DNA from 2 places in the Eggerthella lenta DSM 2243 genome. Region 2 is predicted to be linked to the other one. Evidence: predicted binding sites of a transcription regulator. Region 2 holds the regulator's gene; the other holds the start of a gene.
What was found. The regulator HrcA, encoded in region 2, represses chaperone genes, less so after heat shock. The targets are predictions, from matches to a motif close to TNTTAGCANNCNNNNNNNNNGNNTGCTAANA.
Positions count from the first base shown of each region.

Region 1 (16,077 bases), 1.7 Mb from region 2:
CCCTCGGCGCCGAAGCGCCGCGCCATGGCGGCGCCCAGCCCCTTCGAGCTGCCCGTCACCACCACCGTCTTGCCCTTGAGATCGTCGTACATGGGAGCCTTCTTTCCGCGCAGGGTCGTCGTATCATCCCGCGACCATAACGCACCCGGTCGCGTCCCAAGCCGCCCGAGCCCCCGCCGTCGCCCGCCCGTGGCGGACGCGTTACGCTTGCTTTGACGATGCCGGTTCAAACTACGTCGCCCTCCCTAAATCGCATGGAACTTGCGATGCGGGGCGGGGGTTCCTTCGGGATACTGGACGGCGTACCCGAAGGAAAGGAACCGGCATGCTCGTTGAATTCAAGGGGATGTTCCCCGACGTGGAGAAAGCCGCGTTCATCGCGCCGAATGCGGCGATCTGCGGCGACGTGGCGATGGACGAGGGCAGCTCGGTGTGGTTCAGCGCCGTCATCCGCGGCGAAGTGGCGCCCATCCGCATTGGCAAGAACAGCAACGTGCAGGACAACGCCATGCTGCACAGCGACTACGACTGCCCCGTCACGCTGGGCGATCGCGTGTCGGTGGGCCACAATGCCATCGTGCACGGCGCCACCATCGAGGACGATGTGACCGTGGGCATGCACGCCACCGTGATGAACGGCGCCGTGATCGGTGCGGGATCGATGGTCGCGGCCGGCGCGCTGGTGAAGGAGCGCTCCGTGATCCCGCCGTGCTCGCTGGTCGTGGGCGTGCCCGGCAAGGTGATCCGCACGCTCGACGCCCAGACGGTGGCCCGCAACATCGAGCACTCCCAAGAAGCCTACATAGCCGACGCCCAAGAATACGCCCGCGCCCGCATGGTGGGGTAGGAAACATCGGGGATGGCGATGGGATTCTATGCCTTGCCGGACGCAACGAATCCCAGTATGCCTACTCCCACTTGAAGAAACGCACGGCGATCACGGTGCATACCGCGGCCCACACCGCCATGATCGCCACCGGCACGACGGCCTGGTCGACGGGCAGTCCGAGCGACGTGGCTTTCAGCAGCTTCACGCCCTGGGTGAGCGGCAGCAGGTCGGCCCCGCGCTGCACGGCCGTGGGCATCATCTCGTAGGGCAGCGTCGTCCCCGACAGCAGCAGCATGGGGAAGTACAGGAGGCTTGCCAGCACGCCCGCGACTTTCTCGTTCGGCGCGAGGCCGCCCACCATCATGCCGAGCGCCAGCATAGCCGCCAGCACCAACACGTACGACCCGACGAACGCCGGCCACGACCCGGTGAACGCGTAGCCGAAGAACAGCGCCGCCACCCCGAACACGAGCACGGCCGAGATCAGCGCGTACACGGTGTAGATGGCCACCTGCACCGCCAGAATGGTGTGCACGCTGACGGGCGTCACGAAGTAGCGCTTGAGAATCTTGCGGTGCCGGTAGTTCGACACCACGAGCGGCAGGCCCATCGCGCCGCCGGCGCAGATGCCGATGGCAGACACCGCGCCCACCGATTGCGCCACGAACGTGTAGCTCGCGCCCTCGTAGGCAGGCTGATCGCCGAACATCATGCCGACGACCAACATCACCACCACAGGCATGATCACGGCGAAGATGGGCATGTTCATGTCGCGCAGCGACAGGCGGAACTCGACTCGGAACAGGGTGCTAAAGGCTTTCATGGGCGCCTCCCTCGGAGAAATGGGCGGTTGCGGCAGGCTCGGCAGCTTCCACGGACTCAGCGTGTTCGGCAGGTTCCGCGTACGCAAGGTACGCGTCCTCGAAGCTGGCGAACGGACCGGACGCCACAGCTTCGGCAACGGTGCCTTCGAAGACGATGCGCCCCTTGCGCAGAATGATGACGCGATCGCACAGCGCTTCCACCTCATCCATGAAGTGGCTGGTCAACACGATGGTCATACCCTGCTGGCGCATCTCGTCCAACAGATTCCACACGTCGCGGCGGGCTTTCACGTCCAGCCCCGTGGTCAGCTCGTCGAGAAACACCACCTCAGGACGCGGGATGAGCGCCAGCACCACGAACAGGCGCTGGCGCTGGCCGCCCGACAGCGACTCGACGGCTTGCTTGCGCACCTCGGTCAGGCTGAATCGCGCGAGCAGCTTCGCCGGGTCGTCGGCTTCGCGATACAGCGCGCGCGTTGCGCGGCACAGCTCGTCCACCGTAATCTTGTCCTGGTAGCGCGCTTCTTGGAACTGCACGCCCACCCGCTGGAACAGCTCCTTGCGCCGGGTTCGCGGATCCAAGCCCAAGATCGTGACGCTCCCCGCGTCGGGGCAACTCACGCCCAGCAGGCATTCCAGCGTCGTGGTCTTCCCCGCTCCGTTCGCACCCAGCAGCCCGAACGTCTCGCCGATGGCCACGTCGAAGCCGATCCCGTCCACCGCAGGCACGCCTCCGTACGTTTTCACCAGATCACGTACGTGTACAACGTCGTTCATACGTCCTCCTATCTTTCGGTCGCCGAAGATACTAGAAGACGCGCCAACTCTGGTGGCAAAGTGGAGGGTTTGTTCAGGCGAGTTTTTTCATGCGCTCGAGCAGCTCGATCATCTCGAAGGCGTTGCGCTCCGCCGCATCGAGCGACGTCAGCAAACGATCGCATACCGACAGGATGTCATCGTCGGGATCGGGATGGTCCAGCACGTGTCCGATGTCGGCGGTCGCATCGCGGTCAAGCGCGTCGAGCAGCCGCAGGATGGCGGCCAGCGAATAGTTCGCGGCACGCAGCGCGCGGATGATGGCCAGGCGGTCGAGGTCGGCGGCGCTGTACACGCGATAGCCGTTCTGCTTGCGCTTGACCTGCAACAGGCCGTTCATCTCCCAATTGCGCAGCGCATCGATGGTGGTGTCCAGCTGGTCAGCCGCCTCCTTGCGCGTCAGCATAAGCCGTTCGGCGCGTGCGGAACCGTCAGAGCGCGAGAGCAGATCGCGCACGTGGCGCAGGGCATCCTCGGCGGCACAACGCTCGCGCCGCAGGTGGTCGATACGCTGCCGAGCCAGCGAGATCGCCTCGTCGTAGCGCTGGCTCGCCATCGTTTCGACGATGGCGAGCACCTCCCGGCGCAGACCGTTCTGCACCAGCTCGACGTTGAGCGCAGCGCGCACGAGCCGCACCTGCAGCAGATGCAGGTCCGTGAACACGCGATAGCCGTTCGCAAGGCGCTCGGGCGCGGTGATGAACCCGATGCGCTCGTAGAGGCGCACCGTGTTCGGGTGGATGCCGACGGCGCTCGCGATGCGCGAGGTGGTGTAAGTGCGAGGCTGGTCCATGCGCCGAGTATAGCCGACGAGCGCCGCTCGCGGACGCTCGAAATCGGGGATTCCGGCTCGCGCACCTCGCACGGTATACTGAACGAACCGCGTTTTCGCGCTCGTTTCGAGGAGGCACCCATGACGCACCTGCCCGCTCCCCATCGGATAACCCGCCGATCGTTCTGCACGCTGTCCGCCGTTGCGCTGGCCTCGCTCGCGCTTCCCGCCCGCCGCGCGTTCGGCGATGAAGCGGCAACCGCCGCCACTGCGACGCAGCCCGGCGCCATCGTCATCGTGCACACGAACGACGTGCACTGCGCCGTGGACGACAACCTGGGATACGCGAAGCTCGTCAACTACGCAAAAACCATGCGCTCGACCTACGGCGCGGACAACGTGACGCTTGTGGACGCGGGCGATGCCGTGCAGGGCAAGGCCATGGGCACGCTGACCGACGGCGAGTACCTCGTCGACATCATGAACGAGTGCGGCTACGACTTCGCCATCCCCGGCAACCACGAGTTCGACTACGGGATGGCCCAGTTCAACACGCTAGTCGCCCGCGCGAACGCGAAGTACCTGTCCTGCAACTTCACCGACCTGCGCACGGGCAACCTCATGTTCGACGCGTACGCCATGCGCGAATACGGCACGGGCGCCGACACTAAAAAGGTCGCGTTCCTGGGCATCTGCACGCCCGAGTCGCTGACGAAGTCCTCCCCCGCCCACTTCCAGGAAGGCGGAACCTACCGTTACGGCTTTTGCGAGGACGACTCCGGCGCGAAGCTGTACGACGCCGTGCAGCGCGCCGTCGACCAAGCGCGCGCCGACGGTGCCGACTACGTGGTGGCGCTGGCGCACCTGGGCCAAGGCGGCGTGACCCCGCGCTGGACCAGCGCGGCCGTGGCGGCGAACACGAGCGGCATCGACGTGATCATCGACGGCCATTCGCACGAGCTGTACGTTCAGACCCCGCTCAACAAGAACGGCCAACCGGTGCTGGTCACGCAGACGGGCACCCAGCTGGTGGGCATCGGCCAGGTGGTCATCAACCCCGCGACCGGAACCATCGCCGCCTACGCGTCGGACGGCACCGAAACCGTCACCGCATCCACGACGAACGGCACCGCCAGCATCATCAAGGCTTGGGACGGCGTCGATGCCGACACGGCCGCCTGCATCGCAGGGCTGCAAGCGGATCTCGCGAAGATCACCGGGCGCGTCATCGGGCGCTCGGACGTGCGCTTGGTCGCCCTCGAGGACGACGACTACACCTGGGCCGTTCGCGCGCACGAGACGAACCTCGGCGACTTCGTGGCCGATGCGTACCTCGCGCTGGCATGGCATGGCGGCATCATGGCCGATATCGGACTCGTGAACGGCGGCGGCATCCGCGCGAACATCGAGCCGGGCGACGTGACGTACGGCAACCTCATCGACGTGCAACCGTTCAACAACCAGCTGGCCTACGTGGACACCCTCGGCCAGAACATCCTCGACGCCCTCGAAGTGGGCGCGTCGAAGCTGCCCGAGCCCAGCGGAGGATTGCAGCATGCGGCGGGCCTCACGTACACCGTGCGCACGGACATTCCGTCGTCGGTGCAGATGCCGGGCGGCAAATTCGGCGGCGTGGCGGGCGAGTACCGCGTCCGCAACGTGCTGGTGAACGGCGAGCCCCTCGACGTGAACCGGCGCTACAAGCTGGTGTCGCACACGTTCCTGCTGGTGGACGGTGGCGACGGCCTCACCATGTTCATGAACGACGAAGCCGTGCTGCTGGATTTGGACAACAAGGCGCTCATCGAGTACATCCAGTACGATTTGAAGGGAACGATCGGCGGCGAATACGCCGATCCGGACGGCCAAGGGCGCATCGTGATCAAGGGCGGGTCCGACCCCGAGCCTACGCCGCTACCCACGCCCGAGCCGACCGACGAGCCCGTCGAGGAGCCCGCCGCCCCCGGCGGCAAGCCGCTGGCGAGCACCGGCGATCCCTTCGGCGTCGCAGTCGTTGGAGCCGCCGCGGTCGCCACAGTCGCAGGAGCCGTCGCCGTAAGCGCCGGCGCAAGCGCGCGCCGCTAGCCGCTCAGGATGACAGACGGGAGCGAAGCGACCCGTCTATGCGTCCGCAGGACGCATAATGCGCGCCCCGGTTGGCGTAGTAAGACAGCGAGGGCCGCTGCGGTGCCTCGCATTCGTGGGATCGCGGAGGCGAAGCGCGCCCCGCAGGAAGTCCCCGTAGGGGATACTGTGGTACGCGAGCTTCCGGGATCGCGCGAAGACGGGGTGCCGCAGCGGACCGCAGCGTCGAGCTGTTCCGGCGGCTGGCAAGCCGCCGGAACCAAGTTACGCCATCAGCTTGGTCACCGCGTTCGCATACGCTACCGGATCCTCGATGGGCAGGCCCTCAACCAGCAGCGCCTGGTTGTACAGCAGCTCGGCGTACAGCTTCACCTTGTCGGCGTCGCCGGCTTCCTGCGCGGCGCGCAGCACGTCGAACACCGCGTGCTTCGCGTTCACTTCCAGCACGCGCTCGGACTTAATGCCCTCGCCGCCGTCGGGCATCTGTGCCATGATGCGCTCCATCTCCAGCGACACCGGACCGGCCGCGGTGATGCAAGCGGGAGCATCGGTCAGGCGTGACGACACCGCCACCTTCATCACCGAGTCGCCCAGCGCGTCCTTCATAGCGGCGAACAGGGCCTCGTTGTCCTTCGTCGTCTCCTCGGCTTCCTTCTTCTCCTCTTCGGAGGCCAGGTCGAGGTCGCCCGACGCCACGTTCTTCAGCTCGAACGGCTCCGGCGCATCCTCGCCGTCGGCCGCGGGCGCACCGTACGTCATCATCGACTGGAAGCAGAACTCGTCCACGTCCTTCGTGCACAGCAGCACGTCGTAGCCCTTCCCCAGCACCGTCTTCACGATGGGCATCTTGGCCAGGCGCTCGACGCTCTCGCCGGCGGCGTAATAGATGGCCTTCTGGTCGGCCGGCGCGGCCTCCAGGTACTCGTCCAGCGTGACCAGCTTCTCCTGCTTGGCCGAGTAGAACAGCAGCAGGTCGGCCAGCTGGTCCTTCAGCATGCCGTAGCTGTTGTAGATGCCGAACTCCAGGCCGCGACCGAAGTTCTCGAAGAACTTCTCGTACTCCTCGCGATCGTTGTCGCGCATCTTCTTCAGCTCGGACGTGATCTTCTTCTCGATCTTCTTCGCGATGGCGCGCAGCTGGCTGTTGTGCTGCAGCGTCTCGCGGCTGATGTTCAGCTGCAGGTCCTGGCTGTCCACCACGCCGCGCACGAAGTTGAAGTGGTCGGGCAGCAGCTCCTCGCACTTCTCCATGATCAGGACGTTGGAGCTGTACAGCGCCAGGCCCTTCTTGAAGTCCTTGCTGTACAGGTCGTACGGCGCGCGGCCGGGGATGAACAGCAGCGCGTCGTAGCTGAGCGCGCCCTCGGCGTGGATGCTGAACGTGCGCGCCGGGTCGGTGAAGTCGTGGAAGTCGGTCTTGTAGAACTCGTTGTACTCCTCGTCGGTGACCTCGGACTTGCTGCGCTTCCAGATGGGGATCATCGAGTTGATGGTCTCGACCTCGGTGTAATCCTCGTACTCGGGTTTGTAGTCGTCGCCGGCGTCCTCGGGCTTGGGCAGCTCGCGCGTCTTCGACACTTCCATCTGCACGGGGTAGCGCACGTAGTTGCTGTAGCGCTTGATGAGGTTCCGCAAGCCGAACTCGCTGAGGAACGTGTCGTAGTTGTCGTCGTCGGTGTTGTCCTTCAGCGTGAGGATGACGTCGGTGCCGTGGCCCTCGCGCTGGGCCTCCTCGATGGTGTAGCCCTCCACGCCGTCGCTTTCCCAGGCCCAGGCCTCGTCGCTGCCGTACGCCTTCGACACGACGCGCACCTTCGACGCCACCATGAACGCGGAGTAGAAGCCCACGCCGAACTGGCCGATGATGTCCACGTCGTCGCCCTGGGCGTCGGCGTTGTCGGCCTTGAACTCCATGCTGTCGGAGTGCGCGATGGTGCCCAGATTGCGGTCGAGCTCGTCCTTCGTCATGCCCAGGCCGCTGTCCGACACGGTGACGGTGCGCGCGTCCTTGTCGAACGCCACGCGGATGCCCAGCTCGTCCTTGCTCAGCTGGATGTCCTTGTCGGTGAGGCTGCGGAAGTACAGCTTGTCCACCGCGTCCGACGCGTTCGAGATGAGCTCGCGCAGGAAGATCTCGCGGTTCGTGTAGATGGAGTTGATCATGAGGTCGAGCAGCTTCTTGCTCTCGGTTTTGAACTTGCGCATAGTTGGCGTCGCTCTCCTTTTCGTACCTGCCGGTCTGCCCGTTTAGCAGTCTCGGACTTCGAGTGCTAAACGGGATTTTAGTACGACGCGGTACGATGTCAAGCGGAACGCACCCCGATTGCAGAACACGCGCACAGGCGACCGGCAACGCGCCGCCGGATGCCGCACGCGGCAGCGGCCGACATGCACGGGTGCCGGATGCCGTACGCGGCAGCGGCCGCCGCATGTGCGCCGGCCGAGCACGCGACCCCGGCCGCCGCGCGCGGGCCGACGCGCGCACCTCCGGCTCCCGTTCTACAGCAGATCGTCCTCGGCGTGGCACAGATTACACGCTATGCACGATTCTTCGACACTGCCATTTCTTTCGACCTGGGCTTTCTCTCTTTTCTTCCGATAACAAGCCTCAATAATCGTGCATACCGCGCAATCTCTGCCAACCGGCTTCCCATCTTGCTATCGACCACGTATCATGAGCCAATGGAGCCAACCCTATGTCATACATCCGCACTTGAATACTGGAGATCGGTTCGCATCGGCCAGCGAAGTTTTCGCGCCATCGAAGATACCCGACCGCTTCTCGACGAACCTCCCCGAAAAGGATCGCTTGCCGAACCGGGGCCATGGTGGCTCGAACGTCCTTTGCACGTGCTCGTACCGCACAACTCCGTTCGTCGAGCTTCGAACGAGGCCGTCAGTCATGTGGAAGGCGGAACGTTGCCGCCACGCTCGACCCTCGACTCTATGAACGGCTTCCGCGTATGCTCCCCGGAGTTGTGTTTCGTGCAAATGGCCACGTTATGGAATCTTCCGAAGCTTATCGAACTGGGCTTCGAGCTATGCGGAGCCTACGACCTCTCCGACAACTCCTACCGAACGTGCGCGCCGCTGACCAGCGTCGAAAAGCTTACCGCGTATGCAAACAGCCTCGACAAGACGCACGGCAAAAGGAAGGCAATCAAGGCGCTTCGCTATGTGGCGAACGGATCGGCCTCATCGCGCGAGACGATCCTGACGATGCTTCTCACGCTGCCGTACCGAATGGGAGGTTACGGCCTGAAGCAGCCGCTGCTCAACCATCGCATCGACTTGGGCAGGCGGGAACGGCGCATTGCCGGCAAGAACTACCTCGTGTGCGATTTGTACTGGCCTGAAGCGAAACTCGACGTCGAATACGACGGCGGAAACCACGAGGATCCAGAGCAGATGCTGAAGGACTCGATGAGACGAGATGCCCTGGTGTCGATGGGAATCACCGTGCTGACCGTCACGAAATGGCAACTCGAAAACGGCGGAAGCATGAACGCGATCGCGCACACCGTTGCCGAACACACCGGAAAGCGCCTTCGCTACGTCGATCCCGATTTCACGCGCGCCAACCGACAGCTTCGCCGCGATCTGCTCGGGTTCTGAATGCGATCGAAAGCCGGCAGCGAACCCGCTTCATCCTTGGCAGTCGAAGCGAGGTCGTCCGCTGCTAAACCGGGATCGACATGCACCGCCGCACGCCGCTTCCCCTGTCGGGCGGCTGGCGATCGGGCGGGACGAGCGCCTGGCCGATGGCCGAGGAGGGCTTCCGAGCCGCCGGCGAGCTTTCGCGGGACGGGCCGATCCGGGCTATGCCAATCCTGGTTTAACGGCGGACCGAGCCGTAGCTGGCAGAGATTGCACGCTATGCACGATTTTTTCATCGTTAGTTTTTTACGACCTGGGCTTTCTTCCCGACCGCATTAAAAATGCGGCTTAGAATCGTGCATAGCGTGCAATCTCTGCCAGCCGGCGCCCTGCGAAGCCGACCGGCATCCTGCAGCACCCCGCGAAACCGGCCGGCAGTCTGCAGCACCCTGCAGCGCCCTGCGAAGCCGGCCGGCGCCCTGCAGCACCCTGCAGCGCCCTGCGAAGCCGGCCGGCGCCCTGCAGCGCCCTACGAAGCCAGACGTCTCCCCTACACTCCCTGCAGGCAGGTGTCCATCGCGTAGCGCAGCACGTCGGAGCGGTTGACGGTGCCCACGATCGCGCCGTCGCGCACCACCGGCACTTTCTTCAAACGGCGCGTGGCCAACAGGTTGCACACCTCTTCCAGCGACGATCCGGCCTCGATGGCCACCAGCTTGTCGGTGGCGATCGCGCTCACCGGAAGCTCGATGAGCTCGCGCAGGCGCTCGTCGAACGTCTGGCTGTTGGCGGCTTCCACCAGCGAATACGATCCCGTGATCAGCGGATGCTTGTCGGCCAGGTAGCGCATCACGTCGCCGTCGGACACGAAGCCCGCCGGATGCCCCTGCTCGTCCACCAGCGGCAACCCGCCGACCCTCAAATCCACGAACGCGCGCATCGCCTCGCGCACCGGCGTGGCGGCCGGCAGCGTGTAGGGGTCAGCCTCCATGATGGACGCAAGCACCGACAGCGCCTGGGGCTGCGCCGCGCGTTCCACGGCCTGCACGGCCGCACGCTTCCGCGCCGCGCGAGCATACGCCAGCGCTAAGGCGAACCCAACGACGCCGATGGCCGCGGCCACTGCCATCGCAAGCGCGAACCCGTCTGCGGTCGCCTGCGCTGCAGACGCGCCCGAAGCCGCAGCGCCCGCTTGGCCCGACGACATGATGCCGATGTACAGCGATGGCCCGATGCAGGCGGCGATCTGCACGAACGTGGTCATGAGCGCCACGCCGAACGGATTCTGCCGAGGCGGCAGCGCACGCAGGCCCGCCGTCTGCGAGGGCGAGAAGATGAAGCCCACCGCCACGTACATCACCAGCATGGCCGCGAACACCGCCGGCACGGACAGCTGCGGCGCAACCGCCACCAACGCGATGAAGCCGACGGCGATGCCGCCGAAGCCCAGAGGCAGCAAAGGCCATTCGCCTCGTTTGTCCATGATGCGGCCGCCCAGCAGCGTGGCGCCCGCGTTCGCCAGCACGGGAACGAGGATCACCAGACCAGCGGCGAAGGCGGTCATGCCCGCCGCGCCTTCGAAGTACAGCGGCAGCAGCACGCTCATCGAGAACATGCTCATCATCGCGATGGTCACCAGAATGATCGCCGGCCAGAACGCGCGATTCTTCATCGGCGCCAAATCGATGAGCGGATGCGCGCATCGCAGCTGGCGCACCACGAACACTGCAACCATGGCCGCCGCCAGCACAAGGGCGGCGACAGCCAGAACACCGTCGGTGGTCAGCTGCGTCAAACCGAACGACAACACGGTCAGCGCCACGGCGGAAAGGACCACCGACAGCACGTCGAGATGCGCTTCGTGCGTTTCGAGGTTCTTCATGTAGAAGAAGCCGAGCACGGCCAGCACCGCCATCGCCACGATGGGCACGACGAAAATGCTGTGCCATCCGAACGCCGTCACCAGCGCGCCGCACACCACCGGGGCGAACGCGGGGCCGAACGTGATCATGCAGCCGCCGACGGACAGGTACGTGCCCAGCTTGTTCTTCGGCGTGACCACGAGGATGGTGTTCATCATAAGCGGGATGAAGATGCCCGTGCCCACCGCCTGCACGAGGCGCGCGACCAGCAGCAGCTCGAAGCTGGGAGCGACGAGCCCCATCGCGGAGCCGACGATGCTCAAGCCGGCCGCGCCGAAGAACAGCGTGCGCACATGGAAGCGCCGATAGAGAAACGCCATGCACGTGACCACGACGGTGGCCACGATCATATAGCCGGTGACCAGCCACTGAGCCGTCACGGAGTCGACGCCGTACTCCGCCATGATGGACACGAGCGCCATGTTGACGAGGTTCTCGTTGAACCCCGCAATGAACGCGCTGCCGTACAAGACGGACAGCAGCAGCACAAGAGGTTTCCCTTGCATAAAGGAATCGTCCTTTCGTCTTCGGTTGTCTTGATTGGCCCCATCGAACCTACCAGCGCAGAAGGCGCCTTTCGGGGAAACGAGACACGCCGGGCGCGCTGAAGCGCGCCGCGGCATCTTCGATTCTAGCGAATCTCAAGCATTCTCGTAAGTGTTGTTTTCATGATCGCGCAAGCAAGCGAGCCGAAGCGGCCGCAGACAGAGAGCCGGCAGCACCCGTCACTCGGCCAACTCGCAGCGAACGGTCTTCATCCCAGACCAGAATCGCGAGCAGGAGCGCTTGCCGTCCATCTTGACCGAAAACAGCGCCGAATCCGCTTTCTGATATAAGTCGTCGAACGAGAAGCCCTCCTGCGGAACCAGCACGTAACCGGCCGACGCCGAGAACAGGAACGTTCGACCGTCCTCAACGCGTTCGACCTCCATGGCACGCAGCGCAGAGGCGATCCTATCCTCCAACGCTCCCTCGTCCACGTCCTCGCACCACACCAGGAACTCGTCCCCACCCATACGGCAGACGACGTCGCCAGGGAACGACTCCTTCAGAGCCTCGGCCACATGCACGATAACCTGATCGCCGTACGCGTGCCCGAACACGTCGTTGGCCAGCTTGAAGGAGTCCAGATCCAACATGATCAGCGCACACGAAGCATCGCCCAGCTCGCCCGCCTCGACCGCGCGTAGGCGCTCCTCTATCTTCGGGATGGCCGCCTGGCGGTTATGCAACCCGGTCAACGCATCGGTCTTCGCCATCTTGAGCAGCTGGAAGCTCTTTTTTCGCAGCTGCCGCAACGCCTCGGAGTTCGCTTTGTTCTGCAAGGATTCGTTTCTGCGATCGGTCATGTCAAGGTAGTATCCCACCGCACGGACAGGCCGATCCTGCTCGTCGCGCACCGTCTCGCACGAGACTTCGATCCACAAGGGCGCCTCGCCTTCGAACGTGAACGGGATCTCAAACACCGAGCGCTGTCGATCGCGAGCAGTGCGCACGCCCCGAAACGAGTCCCTGAACGCCTGCTGGTAGTCGGGCGGCACGAAGCGGAACTCCATAGTCTCGGGGTCGAACCCGTCCACGACCAGCATATCGTCCTCGAAGCGGCTCAGACCTGCGAATATACGATCCATAAGCTCGCTGCGCGAGAGCACCAAGCGATTGCTGTTGATGTCCCAGTCCCAGCTTTGGACGCCGGCTTGATCCAGAACCCCCTCCAGCTTTCGCTTGGTGAGCCACAGCTCCTGTTGCTGGTTCTTCATAGAAGACACATCGGTGACCAAACACAACGCCATACGCTCAAAGGACTCGAGGCCCACGCGGCGAGCCTCAATGTGCATCCAGACGTTCTCGCGCCCGGGAAAGCGCGGTCGATCCACAATCGCCAAGCTCTCGCCTCGATCGATCTTGTCGACAATCTCGTCGACCAGGCGCCCGCCCCCGTCTCCGCTCGGAAGGTACAGCTGGCCGCGAATGATATCCTCGTACTGCTCGGGCGAGAGCCCGTACTTCTTCGACGCACCGCACGCCACCACGTTCACGCGGACGTCCTCTTTGTCGGACCATGACAGCAGCACGATGTCGCTCGAGGTGTGCTCGATCAGCATGCTCATCATGTCGCGCAGCTCCACGGTTTCCGTCACGTCCACTACGACGCCCTGCAGGAACGAGGTGTCATCGTATTCCAAGAAACGGCTCTGGTCGATCACCCAGCGCCAGCCGTCCTTGGCTCTCATGCGGTACTCCAACGGATCCGACCCCGCAGTGCCCTCCCTGAGCGCGGTCACGCCTTTGGCCACGCTGTCGCGGTCGTCCGGGTGCACCATGAGCATGTACTTGTCGTCGAACAGCTCCTTTATCTCTTCGCGCGTGTAGCCGAACATGTCCAGAAAGCGGTCGCTCATGTACAGGAAATCGCACCCGGGAGCGTCGAGGCAGCGATGATAGCCACCGGGCATATCTTCATTCAGGAATGCAAGCTCTTCGTTTTGACTGATCAACAATTTGTTTCGCTCGGCAAGCTGCTGTTGCACTGCCATGACTTCGGTGATGTCGGTGCAAGCGCTCACGATGGCAAGCCTGCCGTCTTCCGCTTCGACCACCCGGCCTTTGTCGAGCGTCCAGAACCACGTCCCGTCCTTGCGAGCCATGCGGTACGTGGTAGTGTACTCGAGCCCCACGTAATACTCGGGCCCGATGTCGAGCGCAACCGAGGCCAGATCGTCCGGATGTATGGTGTTTCCCACGCGCCAATCGATGCCCGCAGCCAGTTCCTCGTACGTGTCGTAACCCAGAAGCTCCACCATAGCAGCGTTGGCGAAGTACAGCGGGAACTCTGGCTCGCAGTATCCTCCGATCATGCCTCCGGGCGAAAGCTCGGCGGAAAGCGCCAGGGCGGTTCGCCGGTTCTCTTCCCCCAACGCTACGAGCAGCGGATCGCGCGGGGAAGCATCCGTGGCAGCCGATAACGCTCGACGAGAGGACTCCAGCTGACGCGCCTGCTGCCGCTCGCGAGTCACATCCCTCAGCGAACCCAGATACAGGTAGTGGCCTTCGTGCTCGCGCAGGAACAGCAGATGGACGAGCAGGTGAGCGGTCGACCCGTCCGGGCGCATACGACGCACTACGACGACCGCGCCATTCGGGACGTTCTCGCGAGCTTGCTCGAACGCTTCCATGACCTCGTCCCAATCCGACTCGAACGCTCGACGCGCGAACGTGGAACGCAGCTCGTGCAGGTCAACGGCGTTAACCCCGTTCAGCTGACAGTAATGCTCGTTGGCGCTCAGAAGCTCCACTTCGCCATCGTACAGATCGTACAGCACCAAGGGACCCAGGATATCGTCGAGCATGGCATCGCTGAGCACCCTGCTCTCTATCAGGTCGCGAATACGGAACCTCTCGATGGAGTCCGCATGGATGCCGCGGAAATCAACCTTCGTCCGATTCGCAATCAAAGGCTCGAACTCCGCCTTCGGCATGGGCTTGTAGAAGAAGTACCCTTGCCCGTACAGGCACCCCATCTTCACCAGCAATTGCCGTTGGGATTCGGTTTCCACCCCCTCCGCGATCACGCGGATGTCCAGCAAGTTCGCCATACCGATGATGGCTTCCAGAATGCTACGGGCTTTGCGGCTTTGCGCGTCTATCGCGTCCAGCAGCTTCATGTCCAGTTTCAAGACGTCGACGTTCACGTCCTTCAGCATGCCAAGCGACGAATACCCGCTGCCAAAATCGTCCATATGAACGGAGATGCCCAGGTCATGGAAACCCTCGACGATGTCCACGATCAGCTCGCAATCCTCGACGTACGCGCTTTCGGTGATTTCGACGGCGAGCAGACGAGGGGGAATATCATACTTTTCGATCAATCCCTCGAACGTGCCCAAAACATCGAGCGCATACAGGTCGCGGCGCGACACGTTCACGGAAATGGGCACGGGCGCCTGGCCGGCGTCCACCCACGCGCGCAGAGCGCGGAACACTTCCTCCCAAATATGCAGATCGAGCGCGGTTATCAGCCCATTTCGCTCCAGCATGGGGATAAACTGGATCGGCGGGATGAGCCCGCGCTCAGGGTGCATCCAGCGAACCAGAGCCTCGAGGCCCACGATCTTGCCCGTGTCGAGGTTGCATTTCGGCTGAGCGTAGAACGTGATCTCGCCCTTCTCCAAAGCCTGCTGCACTTCGAGCAAAAGCGAATGGTCGTCCTTGATCTCTCTGAGCATACCATCGTCGTACCATCGGAAACGCTGAGCGTAATTCCCCTTGACCGAGGCCAAAGCCAGCAACGCGCGATCGTACATGATGCCGACGGGCAGGGACCGATCGTCAATGCGGAACAGCCCGAACGCGGGAAGAAAGCCCATGCCTTTGCCGTGATGAAGCGCGCTTTGAGTAATGCGGGCTCGCAGAGTCTCGATCATGCCCTCGTCGCAAGGTAGCAGCATGCAGAAGTCGTCACCGCTCAGATAGCCTGAAACGCCGCCGCTCTCGGCTGCAGCCTCGCCGAGCAGCCTCCCCACCTCTTCCAGAAACAAATCTCCGGCCTCTTCGCCGTACCATTCGTTGAACAGCTTGAAATGTTCGATGTCAACGGCCATCAGGCAATACGAGCGCTCCGGATATGCTTGGATCGCAGTGGAGACCGCCGAGAAAAACGCTTCGCGCGTATACAGGCCCGTCAGGGCATCGAAAGGCTTCGGATCGGCCGCGCCCAAATCAGGCCGATCGATGACACGGCTCAGGAAAATGTGGCACGCGCCCGAGCCAGGCCAGTCTATGTCGCTCACCTCTGTCTCTATCCAACTCCGGATGCGCTGGTTGTAGACCCGGCTCTTGCTGGCGTGGTCAAGAATCAGCGGGCAATCCGGACAAGAGGCGGGCTCGCCGCGCAAGACCTGATAGCAAAGCATGCCCGTTTCAAGATGAGGAAACGCAACCTCCATCTTCTTGTTGAAGTAGACGACGCGGCATTCACTGTCTATCACGTAGGCAAGAGTTTCGACTTCACCGAACATCGCCTCCATGAGCATACCACTTTCATCCGGGAAGATCGCACGGGCAAGCACCGACGACAATTCCTAGCCGTTAGGGAAAAGTAACTTCAAAAGTAACTTCAATTGTACGACAAGTTTACGTATAGATAACAGTTTCGTCCGAGAATATCTCAACGAACGACTACGCCATCAGACAACGCGCCCTACAGCCGCGCACCCGTCCTCGCGAACGCCT
Region 1 covers NC_013204.1:262,771-278,847, reverse strand. The annotation lists gene ELEN_RS01035 (glucose 1-dehydrogenase) at 1-92, opposite strand, end outside; gene ELEN_RS01030 (gamma carbonic anhydrase family protein) at 326-847, shown strand; gene ELEN_RS01025 (ABC transporter permease) at 909-1,652, opposite strand; gene ELEN_RS01020 (ABC transporter ATP-binding protein) at 1,639-2,430, opposite strand; gene ELEN_RS01015 (MerR family transcriptional regulator) at 2,504-3,262, opposite strand; gene ELEN_RS01010 (bifunctional metallophosphatase/5'-nucleotidase) at 3,383-5,326, shown strand; gene htpG (molecular chaperone HtpG) at 5,591-7,531, opposite strand; gene ELEN_RS16095 (endonuclease domain-containing protein) at 7,730-8,941, shown strand; gene ELEN_RS00995 (MFS transporter) at 9,474-11,351, opposite strand; gene ELEN_RS00990 (EAL domain-containing protein) at 11,571-15,872, opposite strand; gene ELEN_RS00985 (PfkB family carbohydrate kinase) at 16,046-16,077, opposite strand, start outside.
Region 1: htpG (molecular chaperone HtpG) is a predicted target of HrcA. The motif match lies at 7,572-7,602, and genes of this name have one in related genera.

Region 2 (16,077 bases):
TCCCATGAGTGCCGATTGCCCGTTCCAGGACGGCTCGAACGGAGACGACCCGAGCTTATCGGCTCGCGCGCGTCATGCACGCCGTGCGTATCGCGGCCGGTGGGCGCTTCCCCGCGCATGCGCGCCTTGCGCTCCTCGAGCCTCCTGCGCGCCCGCTCGCGCGCCTCGTCGTCGCCCATTCGCGCCTCCCGTTTTAAATCGCTATTCTGACTAGTATACAGCCTATCGGAAAACAGAGGCATTTCGAATCGCCTCATTCAAGAAAGGGCCAGCAGCCGCAGGGGTTCAGAAAACAAGAGAGGCTGCCATCATGGCAGATACGAAAACCCGAACATCGACGCGCTCTCCGAAATTGCCCGAGGACTCGGGGTGAGCATACGCGACCTGTTCCAATACGCGCTCTCCGTGAAGAGCTTCCCGTGCCGGAAAACGACTGCCCCGCCGTTAAACCAAGATTGACGCAGCCCGTTCTGAGCATCGCGCGCCCATGGCGATCCTTCGCGCAAACAGGCCGCTCGCCCGCTCTTGGCGCGCCGGTTCGGGGGCGATGCGCGACCGACTACAGCGTCACCTCGACCAGCGCGCCCGGGGCGGCGCCGGCGGGGGCGGGCACCTCGAAGTAGCTCTCCGTCATGGCGACGCCGCCCTCCTCCACCAAGGCGAGCTCGACGGTTCCGGCGCGGCGGGCGCGCTCGGATGCGCGCAGCTCGTCGCCCAGCGCGCGCAGCATGGCGGCGCGGGCTTCCTTGACGGCGGGCGGCACTTGGTCGGCGCGCTCGGCGGCGGGCGTCCCGATGCGCGGCGAGTACGGGAACGCGTGGATCTTCGCGAAGCGGCAGGCGCGCGCCACGTCGAGCGTCTCCTGGAACTCGGCATCGGTCTCGCCGGGGAAGCCGGCGATGATGTCGGTGGACAGCGCCAGCTGCGGGATCCGGCGGTAGAGCCGCTCCACGAGCGCGACGAAACGCTCCGCGTCGTAGGGGCGCGCCATCTCGCGCAGCACCTTCGAGCTTCCCGCCTGCAACGGCAGGTGCAGATGACGGCAGACGCGGCCGTCCGCCGAAGCCAGAAGGTCGATGAGCGCATCGTCCACATCGCGCGGCTCGATACTGGACACGCGGAAGCGCGCCGGGGCCTCGCCGGGCGCGTGCAGGTCGGCCGTCTCGTCGAGCAGGCGTCGCAGCAGAGCGGCCAGCCTGATCGCGGAGGGGTCGCGCCGTCCTCCGTCGCAGTACGACCCCAGGTTTATACCCGTGAGCACGATCTCCCGCGCGCCGGCGCGGGCATAGGACGCGCACTCGCGCACGACGTCGTCGGCCGGACGGCTGGTCGCGCGCCCGCGTGCCACGTGCACGATGCAGTACGTGCACGCGTTGTCGCAGCCGTCCTGCACCTTCACGCCCACGCGCGTGCGGAAGCCGGATCCGATATGGAGGGGCGCGTCCTCGCCGGGAGAAAAGGGCGCCTCGTCGAACAGGGCATCGATGGCCTGCGCCAGCTGGGCCTTCCCCACCACGCTCACGCGCTCGTCGAGCGCCTCGTAGAACGCGGCGTCGATGGCGGCGGCGCAGCCGGTGACCAGCACGCGGGCATGGTCGTTCGCGCGCAGGGCGCGGCGCACGGCCTTGCGGGTCTTCTTCTCGGCCTCCCCCGTGACCGTGCACGTGTTCACCACGATGAGGTCGGCGGACGCTTCGGACGTCTCGACACCGCGCAGGGCGAGGCGCGCCGCCGCATCGTCCGACTCCACGCGGTTCACCTTGCATCCCAGGTTGACGACGGCGAAATTCACGATTGCCCGCCTGCCTCGCACGCGTCCCCGGCTTCCTCGCGACGGCTTTCGACATGGGCGGACGTGCGTTCCTGCGCTTCGCGCGCGTCGTGCATCATGCGGCCCAGCTCGTGCAGGACGAGCGCGGGAGCCACGATGCCGGCCGTCTCGGTTCGCAGGATGGACGAGCCCAGCGACACGAGCGACGCACGCGGGTTGCAGGCCAGGAGCGCGTCCGCCTCGCTTCGCGAAAGGCCCCCTTCGGGGCCCACCACCACGGCGATGCGCGCGTTCTCGGGAAGCGCGCGGTCGAGCCGGAGGCCGCGCTCGAGCGCCTTCTCGATGCGCGCGTCCAGCAGCGCCTCCTCCCAGCACACCAGCACGGCGGTGGCGTGCGCCAAGGAGGCGCACACATCCGCCAGCGCCATCGGCTCGCCCACCTCGGGACACGCGCGCTGGCCGGACTGCATGGCCGCGCTCTTCGCGATGGCGCGCCATCGCTGCGTCCTCGCCGCGGCCTTCCTCGCATCGAGCCTCACGATGGAGCGCTCGCACGACATCGGAACGAACGCCGAAACGCCCAGCTCGGTGGCGTGGCGGATCACCGTCTCCATCTTGTCGCCCTTGGCCAGGCCCTGCACGAGCATCACGAGGGGGCGCTCCTCGTCGTCGAGGCGCTGCGCGATGCGCACCACCGGGACCGCATCGTCGAAAGCGGCGATCTCGCACTCGAAGTAGTCCTGCGCGGCGTCCACCACCGCGATATGCTCGCCCGGCGCAAGCCGCAGCACGCGGGCGTGCTTCGCGTCGTCCGGCGACAAACGCAGCGGGAAAGTCGGCGCCCCCTCGTCGGCAAGCACCTGGTCGTGCAGGTAGAAATGCTGCAGGGACATGGCGACCCGCTAGTTGAACGCGTCGCGGAGCTTCTGAAGCGGGGTGCGCTCGTCGGCCACGTCCTCGCCCAGCTCCTCGGCCAGCTTCTCCAGCAGCTCGCGCTGCTTCTTCGTCACCTTCTTGGGCACCACGACGTTCACGTGCACGTACATGTCGCCGCGCGACTCGCTGCGGAACTTCGGCATGCCGAAGCCCTTCACGCGAACCACCTGCTCGTTCTGGCAGCCTTCGGGAATGCGCACCTGCACCTTCTCGTCCTCGAAGATGCCGTCGATCTCGATCTCGGCGCCGAGGGTGGCCTGCACGATGGAAACGTTCGCGCGCGCATGCAGGTTGTCGCCGTCGCGCTCGAAGAACTCGTGCGGCTGGATGCGGCACGTGACGATGAGGTCGCCCGGGCGGGCGCCGTGCATGCCGGCCTCGCCGAAACCGGACAGGCGCAGCTGCTGGGCGTCGCGAATGCCCACGGGCACCTCGACGGTGACGCGCTGGCGGTCGGGCACGCGGCCCTGCCCCTCGCACTCGGGGCACGGGTTCTCGATGGTGTGGCCGGTGCCGCCGCAGGTCTTGCACGTGGTGGCCGTCTGCATGTCGCCGAGGAAGGTGTGCTGGATGGTGACCACGCGGCCCTGGCCGTGGCAATCGGGGCAGGTGATCTCGCGACCGTCGGGGCCGAGGCCCGACCCTTCGCAGTCGGGGCACGGCGCCAGGCGATCGTACACGATCTCCTTCTTGGCGCCCGCGGCCACTTCCTCCAGCGTCAGGCGCAGGCCCACGCCCATGTCACGGCCTTCCTTGCGCATAGGCGCGCGGCCGGCGGCCTGCCCGCCGAAGAAGGAGCTGAAGATGTCGCCCATGCCGAACCCGCCGCCGAACAGGTCCTCGAAGTCGACGTAGCCGCCGCCTCCGTAGGGGCTGCCGCCGCCGGCCGCGCCGGGAACCGTGCCGAAGCGATCGTATGCGCTGCGCTTCTGCGCGTCGGACAGCACGTCGTAGGCCTCGTTCAGCTCTTTGAACTGGTCCTCGGCATCGGGCGCCTTGTTCACGTCCGGGTGAAGCTCGCGCGCGCGCCGACGGAACGCCTTCTTGATCTCGTCTTCGGTCGCCTCGCGGGACACGCCCAGAACTTCGTACAGATCCTTCGCCATTGTACGCTCGTTACCTTTCCTCATAGACGGCGCAGGACGCGCCGCCTCCCATGTCGTTTACACGTCCTCCAGCGCCGCGCTCGCGATGCGCACCGCCTGTATAACCTTGGAATAATCCATGCGCGTGGGACCCACCACGGCGACGACCCCCGCCGACGCGCCTCGCCCGTAGCGGCTGGCCACCACCGACACGCCCGCTAGCGCAGCCGCGTCGTTCTCGCGTCCGATGCGCACGCTGGGCGCGCCCGAGCCCTGCCGGGCGGCATCGTCGAGGATTTGCAGCAGCACCGTGTCGTCCTCGAGCACCTGCATGACGGGCAGCAGCGCCTGGGACTGGCTGAACTCGGGCTTCGTCAGAAGCGAGCTCACGCCGAGGCGATGCGTGCGCGACGCGTCGCCTTCCTGCAAACACGACAGCACTTCGTCCAGCGCCATGCGCACGAGCGGGTCGCGGAACGCCTCCGCCATGCCCTCGCCCAGGCCGTCCTCGATCTCCTGAAGCGACTTGCCGCCCATCACCTCGGCGAGGAAGCGCTGCACGCGCGCCAGCTCGTCGGGCGACACCTCCTCGGCGAAGTCCATCTGGCGGTTGAACACCTGGCCGTCCTCGGTGACCAACACCACGAGGGCGCGGTACGGCGACAGCGAGATGAGGGACAGCTGCTTGATGTGCAGGTTCAGCACCGACGGAGCCAGCACGATGGACAGGCAGTCGGTAAGGCGCGTGAGAGCCGACGACGTCTGCTCCAGGAGCGCGTCCAGCTCGCTTGCGCTGCGGCGCAGCTGGTCCACCACAGGCCGGTAGCGCTCGTCGTCGCCGGCAAGATCGGACGCCAGCAGGTTGTCGACGAACGCACGGTAGCCGAAGTCGGTCGGAATGCGCCCGGCGGACGTGTGCGGCTGCGTGATGTAGCCGCCGTCCTCGAGGACGGACAGCTCGTTGCGCACCGTGGCCGGGCTGACGCCCAACTGGTAGCGCTCCGTCAACGTGCGCGACCCCACGGGTAGGGCGCGCGCGACGTATTCTTCGATGAGGGCGCTCAGCACCCGTTGCCTTCGATCCGAAAGCACGCTCCTCCACCTACCTCTCTCGCCAGTCGGCTTACCTGAACCATAGTAACGCATCATATTAGCAGCCGAAAGCCGAGAGTGCTAACAACAGGCGGAAATTATGGAGAAACTCGACGGGAGACGCACAAGGAGCGGGCGCGCGTCAGTCGGCCAGATCGAATAGGGCGCCGTACAGCTCGTTGCCGCAGAGCCAGCCGCGCTCGGTGGGCCGCCAGCGGCCGCCTTCGTGCTCGACGAGCCCCTGCCGCTCCAAGTCGGCCAGCACCGTCGTCGCCTCGGGCAGCAACTCCGCGGCGCGGGCGGCGTGCTCGTCGGACACGCCCGCGGTCATGCGCATGCCCAGCATAAGGTTCTCGGCGGCCATCTGGCGCGGGTCGAGGTCGTCGGTCACCTGGCCGTCCTTCACCCGCATGCGACGCTGCGCGTTCTGCGTCATCGTGGCAGCCGAACGGCCCAGACCCAGGTAGGGCACGCCCGTCCAGTACGCGATGTTGTGGCGGCATGCAAAGCCGGGGCGGGCGTAGCTGGCCACCTCGTAGCGCTCGAAGCCCTCCGAATCCAGCACGCGCGCGGCGATCTGCATGTGCGCGGCCTCCACGTCGTCGTCGGGCTCCTCCAGCTCGCCCGCCAGCACCGCGGCGTCGAAGGGCGTGTGCGGCTCGATGGTCAGCGGGTACACGCTCACGTGCGTCGCGCCGAGGCGCACGGCCTCGCGCACGCTCGCCTCGAAGCCCTCCGCGCTCTGGCCGGGGATGCCGCACATGAGATCGACGCTCACGTTCTCGAACCGGGTGCGGGCCGCCTCGATGGCACGGCGGGCGTCATCGGAGGAATGCGCGCGGCCGAGCGTGCGCAGAACGTCGTCGTCGAAGCTCTGCACGCCGATGGACAGACGGTTCACGCCGAGCGCCCAGATGTCGCGCACCATGCGCTCGGTGAGGCTCTCGGGATTCGCCTCCATCGTGCATTCTACCTCGTCGGTGAGGTGCATCGACAGCGACAGCGTGTACAGCAGCATCGACAGGCCCGCCAGCCCCACATGGCTGGGCGTGCCGCCGCCGAGGTACACCGTCTCGACCGCCCCCAGCTCGCCTTCCTTAGCCTTGCGGCGGATCTGAAGGCTGAGATCCTCCACGTACGCTTCGATCTCGGGCGCGCCGGCGGGCACGGCCGCCGTGGCGAAGTCGCAGTAGGCGCACCGCTTCACGCAGAACGGAAGATGCAGGTACAGCGCCTTGTACGGATCGTGCGGCATGAGCGCCTCTCTTCTCACTCGTGGGCGGCGGCATGCTCCCTCGCGCATGCCAGCAGCTCGTCGAACACCTCGTCGAAATCCTCCACGGACACGCAGCCGTTGATCCTGCCGCGCGCGGCGGCGGCGCCGGGCAGCCCCGCCAGGTACCACATAGCGTGCTTGCGCATGCGCACGATGTTCCTGCCTTCACGCGCGCTGAGCAGCCGCGCGTGGCGGCGCGCGAGCGCGATGCGCTCCTCCACGGTGGGCCCGTCAGGCTCCGGCTCGCCCGCAAGCGCAGCCTTGGCCTGGGCGAACAGCCAAGGGTTTCCCTCGGCGGCACGCGCGATCATCACGGCGTCGCAGCCGGTGCGCTCCGTGATGGCCACGGCGTCGGCGCCGCTTCTCACGTCGCCGTTGCCCACGACGGGCACGCTCACGGCCTCCTTCACCCGCGCGATAGCGCCCCACTCGGCGCGCCCGCGGTACAGCTGCTCGGCATAGCGCCCGTGCACGGCTATGGCGCAGGCGCCCGCGTCCTCCATCCTCCGAGCGAACTCGGGGGCGGTTTCGTCGCCCTCGGCCCACCCTCGACGGAACTTCACCGTGACGGGGCGGCTCACCGCTGCGCGCACCGCGCGCACGATGGAGGCGGCCAGCGCCGGATCCTTCATGAGCGCCGAGCCGTCGCCCTTCGACACGATCTTTCTGGCCGGACAGCCCATGTTGATGTCGAGGTAGGCCAGCGACTGCCCCATCTCGCGCTCGATCCACGCAGCTTGGGCGGCCATCGTGTCGGGCTCGTGGCCGAACAGCTGCACGGCCACCTGGTCCTCCCCCGGCGCGAGGCGCAGCAGATGCCGCGTCTTCTCGTTCGCGTAGGAAAGACCCTTGGCCGACACCATCTCGGTGTAGGTGAGGTCGGCGCCCTGCTCGCGGCAGAGCGTGCGGAACGCCTCGTCGCTCACGCCCGCCATGGGGGCGAGCAGCAGACGGCGGCTCCGGAAGAACGCGTGCATATCCTCCATGGCGCTACGAAGCCATGATCTCGGCCATGTTGACCAAGACGAACCCCAGCAGCACTACGATGCCCACGACGGCGATCAAACAACCGCAGCCCAGCGCGAGCTTGGTGCCGCCCGACGTGGCGGCGCGCATCTCGTCCTTCGCGGCCTTCTTCTCGTCGAACGGGTCGTCCAGCCAATCGAAATCGTCTTTGCGTGCCATGCTCTCAACCTATCTGCATCAGTCGTCCACCTTCAGGATGGCCATGAACGCCTCCTGCGGAACTTCCACGTTGCCGATGTTCTTCATGCGCTTCTTGCCGGCCTTCTGCTTTTCCAGCAGCTTGCGCTTGCGGCTGATGTCGCCGCCGTAGCACTTCGCCAGCACGTCCTTGCGCTTCGCCTTCACCGTCTCGCGCGCCAGCACGCGCCCGCCGATGGCTGCCTGGATGGGCACCTCGAACATCTGGCGCGGAATGATCTCCTTGAGTTTCTCCGTCAGCACGCGTCCGCGATCGTACGCCTTGTCCTTGTGCACGATGAACGACAGCGCGTCGATGGGCTTGCCCGAAAGCAGTATGTCCAGCTTCACCAGCTTCGAGGGCTTGTAGTCGTCGAAGTCGTAGTCGAGCGAGGCGTAGCCCTTCGTGTTCGACTTAAGCTTATCGAAATAGTCCATGATAAGCTCCGACAACGGGATCTCCCACAGCATCTCCACCGTCGTGGGAGACAGATAGTTCATGGTGACGAAGGTGCCGCGCCGTGCCGTGGTCAGCTCCATGACCGCGCCCACGTAGTCGGGCGGAATGAGGATCTTCGCCTTGAGATAGGGTTCCTCGATGCGATCGATCTCGCCGGGATCGGGCATCTCCTGGGGCGAGTGCAGCGAAATCATCTCGCCGCCCTGGCGGTACACGTGGTATTCCACGCTTGGCGCCGTTGCCAGAAGGTCGAGGTCGAACTCGCGCTCGAGGCGCTCCTTGATGACCTCCATGTGCAGCAGGCCTAAAAAGCCCACGCGGAAGCCGAAGCCCAGCGCGTGCGACTTCTCCGGCTCCCAAGCCAGCGCCGGGTCGTTGAGCGACAGCTTCTCGAGCGCCTCCTTCAGAGGCTCGTACTGGTCGCCGTCGAGGGGGAACAGGCCCGTGTACACCATGGGCTTGGCGTCGCGGTATCCCGGCAGCGGCTCATCCACGCCGCCGCGCACGGCGGTGATGGTATCGCCCACCTTCACCTGGCGCACGTCCTTCAGGCCGGTGACCAGGTAGCCCACCTCGCCCACCGACAGCTCCGGCAGCGGCGTCTCGGCCGGGCGGCGTGCTCCCACCTCTTCCACCAGCACCTCGGTACCGGTGGCCATCATGAGCACCCTGTCGCCCTTCTTCACGGCGCCGTCCACCACGCGCACGAGCGCCACCACGCCGCGGTACGGATCGAAGTACGAATCGAAGATGAGCGCGCGCAAGGGGGCGTCGGCGTCCCCGACGGGCGCGGGAATGTTGTACACCACGGCCTCCAGCAGATCGTGCACGCCCTCGCCCGTTTTGCCGGACGCGAGCACCGCATCGTCGGCGGGGATGGCCAGGCCCTCCTCGATCTCCTCGCGCACGCGGTCGGGCTCGGCCGCGGGAAGGTCTATCTTGTTGATGAGCGGGATGATGTCGAGGTTCGCGTTCATGGCCATCATGGCGTTGGCCACGGTCTGCGCCTCCACGCCCTGGGTGGCGTCCACCACGAGCACGGCGCCCTCGCACGCGGCGAGGCTTCGGCTCACCTCGTAGGTGAAGTCGACGTGGCCGGGCGTATCGATGAGGTTGAACTGGTAGGTCTGGCCGTCGTCGGCCGTGTAGTCCACGCGCACGGCCTGGCTTTTGATGGTGATGCCGCGCTCGCGCTCGATGTCCATGCTGTCGAGCAGCTGGGCCTGCATGTCGCGGCTGGCCACCGTGCCCGTGAGCTCGAGGACGCGGTCGGACAGCGTCGACTTGCCATGGTCGATGTGCGCGATGATGGAGAAGTTGCGGATGAAGTTCGGATCGGTGGTCATAGCCTGTCTTTCAAATGACGCGCGCTCGCACGCATGCGGGCGCTTCGGGAAAACGGAGCCTATTCTACCCTATTCGCGCGCTGCGGACAGGGTTCGCGCGCTACAGTTCCACGACAGCGGTCGCATCGCTCGCGGAATCGACGCGCACGAGCTTGGCGCGAGCCTTGTCGCCCTCGTCCAGACACAGCGCCCAGAGGCCGTCCTCCAGCTCCACGACCGCCTCTCCCCCGTCCAAGGCGACGGACGAATCGATCACAGGCACGAAACCCGAGCCGTCCTCGGCAGTGAACACGGGTCGCGCGACGACGGCAACCGCGGCTCCCGATGTCTTGACCTGCACCCGCGACCCGCTCTCAACGGTTTCCGAGGGCACCGTCGCTCCTTCGTAGACGGGCTTCTCGTCGGAATGGCATGAGGAGCAGGCGACGTTCCGGTCGATCACCTGATGCTGGGACGCGCCGGAGCATCCTGCGAGGGTCACAGCGCCCATGAGGGGCAGCGCGGCGGCGGCCAGTACGCGGACGGGCAAGCGAAAGTCGCAACGGTGCATGGAAGGCTCCTTTTCCCAGGTTGATGGAGAAACGTGCGCGATTTTGCATTTGTGCGTGAAAAAGCGCTCAACGTTTGCTATTCTATCGCATTGTGTATCCGGCAAATACGTTCGCGCGATGGTTTCATCGCCGATCTGCAGACGTGGCTGCGCTTCAAGATTCGTACGTGCCGGTGACCGATTGGTCCGCGAAACAGAGAAATCCCGCCTGTTTCACCATGCATCGAGGCTGCCCGCCTGCGCGGGCGCGCCATGGTTCCCCCGAAGGGGATCGCATGCGAGGCTGTCGTCACCGTGCAGTTGCGACTCTCGAGATCGCCAAACGCTCCGCATCGCCGGAAACGCACGGTATCAGACAGGTTTTGCAAATTGGAGGAACATCACCCATGGCGAACATCAAAAGCCAGAAGAAGCGCATCATCACCAACGAGAAGTCCCGCATGCGCAACCGCGCGGTCAAAAGCGAGCTCAAGACCGCGACCCGTCGCATGAAGGACGCCGTCGCCGCCGGCAACGGCGCCGAGGCCTACGCCGCCGCGTGCGCCGCGTGCCGCCTGATGGACAAGGCCGCCTCGAAGGGCGTCATCCACAAGAACCAGGCTGCGAACCGCAAGAGCGGCATCATGGCCCTGGCCAACACGGTTGCCACCGACGCCGATCGCGCCGCCTACGTGAAGCCGGCCAAGAAGGAGCAGAAGACCGGCTCCAAGAAGGCCGAGCGCAAGGCCGCCCGTCTCGCCGAGATGAAGGCCGCTTCCGAAGAGAAGGCCAAGCGCCGCGAGAAGCAGCTCAAGGAAGAGGCCGCCGCTCAGAAGCGCAAGGCCAAGGAAGCCGAAGAGGCCGCCAAGGCCGAGGCTGCCGAAGGCGCCGAGGAAGCTGCCGCCGAATAACGATCCATGCGCATACGGCACTCGCCCTGCGATCCGTCCGCATATCAAGAGCGAAGGAGCCCCGGAAATCCGGGGCTCCTTCGCGTTAGAGGGCTGTTATCCTGAGCGGAAACCGCGGATTGTCCCCGCTGTCATCCCGAGCGAGCGTTCTGCTTGCATTTTTGACGACAACCTGAAACGCTAGCGCCTCGCCGTCACCGCCAGCACCCAGTCCAGGAAAGCGCTCCTGGGATCGGCGCCGCTCTTCATCGCGCGCTCGGTGTCACGCGAAGAGATGATGGCGCGCCGCAGTTCGGCGGCAGTGAAGCCGCGGGCCCAGTTGACATGGTTCTTCACGCGCCAGTCGGGCGCTTTGAGCGCCGCGGCCACGCCGCGGGGATTGCCGCGATCGGCCATCGAGCGCGCGCAGACAAGCTCGCGCAGACGCGTCGTGCACATGGCCAGCAGCGCGTGGGGCGACACGGAATCCATACGACCCAGGTACAGCAGGCACTTGCGCACGTCTCGCGCCGCAAAGGCGTCGACGAACTCCCAAGGCTTCACCTCGGCGGTGCGGCTGACCATGTCGACGATCTCGTGCTCGTTCACCGCGTCGGTGCCGCGATGCGCGAGCGCGATCTTTTTGAGCTCGCTGTCGAGATGCACCGTGTCCTCGCCGACGAGGTCGACGAGCTTGACGGCTGCGCCCTCGGTGAGCGTGACGCCGTGGGTCACGGCCATCGAGCGCACCGTTCGGGGCAGCTCGTAGCGCTTGAGCGGTGCGCAATCGATAACCGCCGTCTTGCCGCAGGCGGCCACGGCCTTGTACAGGCGCGTGTTCTTCGCCAGCTTCTCGGCGACGAGCGCGAGCACCGTGGAGCCGTTCGGCGAACCGAGATAGCTCACGAGCTGTTCGGCATCGGCTTTCTTCAGCTTGTCGGCCGCGCGCACCTCCACGAGACGCACGGGGCTCGCGAACGGCACGGTGTTGCAGGCCGTGACGATGTCGCCGCCCTGCGCCGTCTCGCCGTCGAACTCGTCGGCGTTGAACGACAGATCGCCCATCGAGGACAGGCGCGCGCGTAGGCGCTTCATCACGGTGTCGCGCTTGAGCGCGTCCTCGCCTACGATAAGGTAGACGGGCAGCAGCGGAGCTTCTTGTTTCTTTTGAGTAGCCATGCCGTTCATTCTAACGCAGGGTATCCACCTCGATCCGGTCGGCGGTCAATTTGCACGAAACATCTCCCTGCTCGTCGGTGCGGAAGACGCGTGCGCCCGCGGCCTCGAGCCGATCGAGCGTGTCCTGCGCCGGATGGCCGTAGCGGTTGCGCGCCCCTGCGCTGACCAACGCGATGCGAGGAGAAAGGACGGCGGCCTCCTCGTCGTCGAGGGCGTTCTTGGATCCGTGATGGCCCACCTTGTAGAGGTCGACGGAGTCCACAAGCCCTTCGTCGATGAGCGCGCGCAGCTGGTCGCGCTCGGCGTCTCCCGTGAAAAGCGCACGCCACTCGGATGCGCCGTCGCCGTCGATGTCCGCATCGGCGACAAGGCACAGGCTGTCGGCGTTGCCCCCTTCGTCGGAGAACCGCTCGGGCCACACTGTCTGCAAGTCGAAGGAGCCCACCTGAAGCGCATCTCCCTGCCGAAGCCCGACGACTCCCCCGTCGCCCGCGAGCTTGCGCGCGTCGGCGACGAGCGAGACGCACGCTTCGCAGCCGCACGAGAGCGCGTCCTGGGCGACGAGCACGCGTCGCACGTCCACGACGCCCGCAAGCGAGGCGAGCGATCCTTTATGGTCGTCGTCGCCGTGGGTGATCACCACCGCGTCGAGGCGGTACGCTCCATGCCGTGCGAGCGCCTCGCGCAGCATCCTGTCCTGGTTGCCGGTGTCGATCAGGACGGCCGTCCCCCGGCTCCGCACCAGGAACGCGTCGCCCTGCCCCACGTCCAGCATGACGATCTCGTCGCCCGAAAGGCGCGGGGCGACGACGACCGTCCCGATCATGACGCACGCCGCCGCCGCGACCAGACCGAACGCGCGACGACGGCTCGGACGCGGCCACGCCAGCCACAGCGCCGCCGCGCATGCCGCCGACGCCAGAAGCGCCCCGGCGAGGGGCACGCTCGCAGGCAGGCTCGCGTAGGGGACGCTCGCGAGCGCGCGCACGACGGCAGTGAGGGCGCCTGTGCCCATCGACGCGAATCCGATCAACGCCGGCGCGACGGCAGGAACGGCCAAGGATGCCAGCACCGCCGCGAACCCGCCGGCGCAGACTACGGGAAACAGCGGCGCGGCCGCTACGTTGGCCAGCGGCGCCACAACCGGCACCTGCGAGAACAGCGATGCGGCGAGCGGCGCGGCCGCAAGGCTCGAAGCGGCGGTAAGCGAGAGCGCCTCGCGCGCCAGGCGCGGAGCGCGCTGGAAGCACTGCGCGATCCACGCCTGGAAAAGCCCTGCGAACAGTACGATGCCGAGCGTCGAGAGCGCCGACAGCGCGAACGAGACCGCCAGCGCCGTGCGCGGATCGAGCGCGATGCAGCCGATCATGCATACGGCCAGCGCGCTGAGCGCCGCCGGCCGCCGCCGCGCCGTGAACGCGAACATGCCGGCGAACGCCATGACGGCCGCGCGCACGGCCGACGAGGGCGCGGCCGCCAGCACGAGGAAGCCCAGCAGAAACGACGCCTGCAGGACGGCTCCGGCGCGCCGGGGAACGCGCAGCGCACGCAAGAGCGCGGCTGCGCAGCCGGCGACGATGGACAGGTGCGCCCCCGACACCGCCACGAGATGCGCAAGCCCGCTGGTCTGGTAGGCGGCGTACGCGTCACCTACCTCGAGGGCGCCGCGCCATCCGCACACGAGCGCGGCGAGCACCGCGGCCCCGTCGTCGGTCCCCTCGTCGGCGATCAGGTCGATCGCGCGATTGCGAAGCCCTGTCAAGATACCGAGGGCGTCGGCACGCTCGCAGCTCACGACTCGGCGCGCCGTGCCTTCGAGCACCGCGCCCTGCCGCCAGCAGTATGCCGCCGACGACCCGCCCGGCGCGGAGAGCGTCGCGTCGGCCTCCAGCACGTCGCCGTAACGCGGAGGGTCCTCGCCTTCCTCGAACCTAAGCCGCACCGTAACGGCTCCGATGTCGGGAAGGTTCGCGCGCGCGAAGCACGTTGCGCCATAAGGGCCCTGCGAACCGTCGGCTGCGACTTCGAATCGCCAGCGTCCCGAAAGGCCGTCGCCTTGCAGCTGCGCCTCGTGCTGCGCGGCCGCGCACCCGCCTGCGAGCGCGATGCCGAGCGCGGCTCCCAGCAGCGCGGCCCACGCGATCGGCACCGGCAGCCGCCATAGCGCGAAAGCGCATGCGACGCTCGCGACGATGCCGGCCGCGCCGACGGCGAGGCATGCGCCGGCATCCCAGGATCCGGATGCGGCCAGCACCGCCGCGCACGATGCCCACAGCGAAAGCGCGCAGGCCAGCACAGGCGGCAGCGCCGGGCGCGGAGGAAGCGCGACCGGTTTGCCCCGCGCAGCGCCCCTCATCCCACGCATACGAGATCGGCCAGATCGGCGAACTTCTTGTCCCCGATGCCGGACACGCGCTTGAGATCCTCCACCGTGCGGAAGGGGCCGTTCGCCTCACGGTCGGCCACGATCTTCTCCGCCGTGGACGGCCCCACGCCAGGCAGCGCATCGAGCTCGGCCGCCGTCGCCCGATTGAGGTCGATCTTGCCGCCCGTCGGCGAAGCAGCCGCCCTGGAGCCCGCATCGCCGCCGTCCACGGCCGCGCCCGGCTCCAAGACAGCCTCCTCCTGCGACGGCACGACGATCTGCTCGCCGTCCGCGAGCACGCGTGCCAGGTTGAGCGCGTCGCGGGCGGCTCCGTCGGCGAACCCTCCGGCCGCGTCCACCGCGTCCTGCACCCGCGCGCCCTCCGCCAGCTCTCGCACCCCCGGTTCGACCACGGCGCCTCCCACGTGCACGAAGACGGTTCGCGCCTCCACGGAAGCGGCGCCGTCCTCGTCGGTACCGTCGGAAGTCGCCGCGCCGTCGTCGCGAGAGAGCGAGAAGCCGTCCGACGTTCCGGCCTTGACCAGCGCTCCTCCCGCCGCGATGAGCACGATGGCCGCGAGCGCCGTCACGCCCACGAGCACCGGCAGGCGCACGCCGGTCAGGTGCGCCTTCGCCCGCCACGACTCCGCCCGCTCTGCAAACCCCATGCCGCCCCCTCGCCCGTCGCCGATTCCTCTCCTTCCATGATAGCGACTCCGACTCACGCGCCGATGGCGCAGATCCAGCGAAACGCGCCGCGTTTTCCAGCGCACCTTCCACGCGTTTCCAACGCCGATTCCACGCGCCGTCGATGCCGATCCAGCGCGGTTTCCACCTGCCGCGCCAACGAATCCCACGCGCATATCACGCGCGAGGAGTACCCCGCTTCTCGTCAGCTCGAATACAAGCTGCGCTGGGCCCGTCATCCTGATCGGGGCACCGCAGGTCGTCATCCTGAGCAGAGCGCGCAGCGCGGAGTCGAAGGATCCCGTGCGGTGCCAGCCGCGGCGCTTCCAGCTGATGCCGCACGGGATCCTTCGACTCCGCGCTGCGCGGGGCCTCCCTGGGCTCGCTTCGCGTGCTCGGGAGTTCGACAGTCCGCTGGACTGTCGAATGCTCGCGCTCGCTCAGGATGACAGGGCGAGAGCTGCGTTCGCTCGGGACGACGAAACGGGGCAAGAGAAAGCGGCGCCCCCGAGGTATTTCCCGGGGACGCCGCTTTTGCGAGCTTCTGCAACCGGCCGCGCTCAGGAAGCGCGTTTCTTCTTCGGCTTGTAGGCGGGGCAGGCGTAGTCGCGAACCTCTGCGGCGTCGGCGATCTCGGGTACCCAGCGCTCGATGGGCAGCGCGGCCTCGGCTTCCAACACCACGGGCAGCTTCGCATGCGTCTCCGGACTGCGCGGCATGAACAGCGTGCAGCAGTCGGGCGCATCCTGCGACGAGATCTCGAACGAGCCCAAACGCTCGGCTTCGGCGATGATCTCCAGCTTGTCGGTGCCGATGAGCGGACGAAAGACGGGCAGGTCAACCGCCGCGTCAGTGCAGCGGATGTTGTCGAGCGTCTGCGAGGCAACCTGACCCAGGCTCTCTCCCGTCACCAGCGCTCCCGCGCGCTCGCGGCGTGCGATCTCCTCAGCCACCTTGAACATGAGACGACGGTACATGATGACGCGCAGCTCGGGCGGCACGGTCAGCGCGATCTCGCGCTGGTAGTCGCCGAACGGCACCGCGTACACGCGAGCGATGCAGCCCGTGCGCTCCAGCACCTGCGCGATGTCGTCCACGAGGTACTCGCTGGCATCGGATGTTTGAGGTCGTCCGGAGAAGTGCACGCCTATGCACACCGCGCCGCGCCGCGCGAGCTTCCACGTCGCCACCGGCGAGTCGATGCCCGACGACAGCAGGCTCACGACCAGGCCCGAACTGCCCACCGGCAGCCCTCCCA
Region 2 covers NC_013204.1:1,945,459-1,961,535, forward strand. The annotation lists gene ELEN_RS08225 (C39 family peptidase) at 1-179, opposite strand, end outside; gene ELEN_RS08230 (MiaB/RimO family radical SAM methylthiotransferase) at 560-1,792, opposite strand; gene ELEN_RS08235 (RsmE family RNA methyltransferase) at 1,789-2,664, opposite strand; gene dnaJ (molecular chaperone DnaJ) at 2,674-3,813, opposite strand; gene hrcA (heat-inducible transcriptional repressor HrcA) at 3,871-4,941, opposite strand; gene hemW (radical SAM family heme chaperone HemW) at 5,027-6,139, opposite strand; gene dusB (tRNA dihydrouridine synthase DusB) at 6,154-7,146, opposite strand; gene ELEN_RS08260 (hypothetical protein) at 7,151-7,345, opposite strand; gene lepA (translation elongation factor 4) at 7,364-9,169, opposite strand; gene ELEN_RS08270 (hypothetical protein) at 9,270-9,719, opposite strand; gene rpsT (30S ribosomal protein S20) at 10,106-10,609, shown strand; gene holA (DNA polymerase III subunit delta) at 10,790-11,767, opposite strand; gene ELEN_RS08285 (DNA internalization-related competence protein ComEC/Rec2) at 11,778-14,132, opposite strand; gene ELEN_RS08290 (ComEA family DNA-binding protein) at 14,120-14,800, opposite strand; gene thiI (tRNA uracil 4-sulfurtransferase ThiI) at 15,380-16,077, opposite strand, start outside.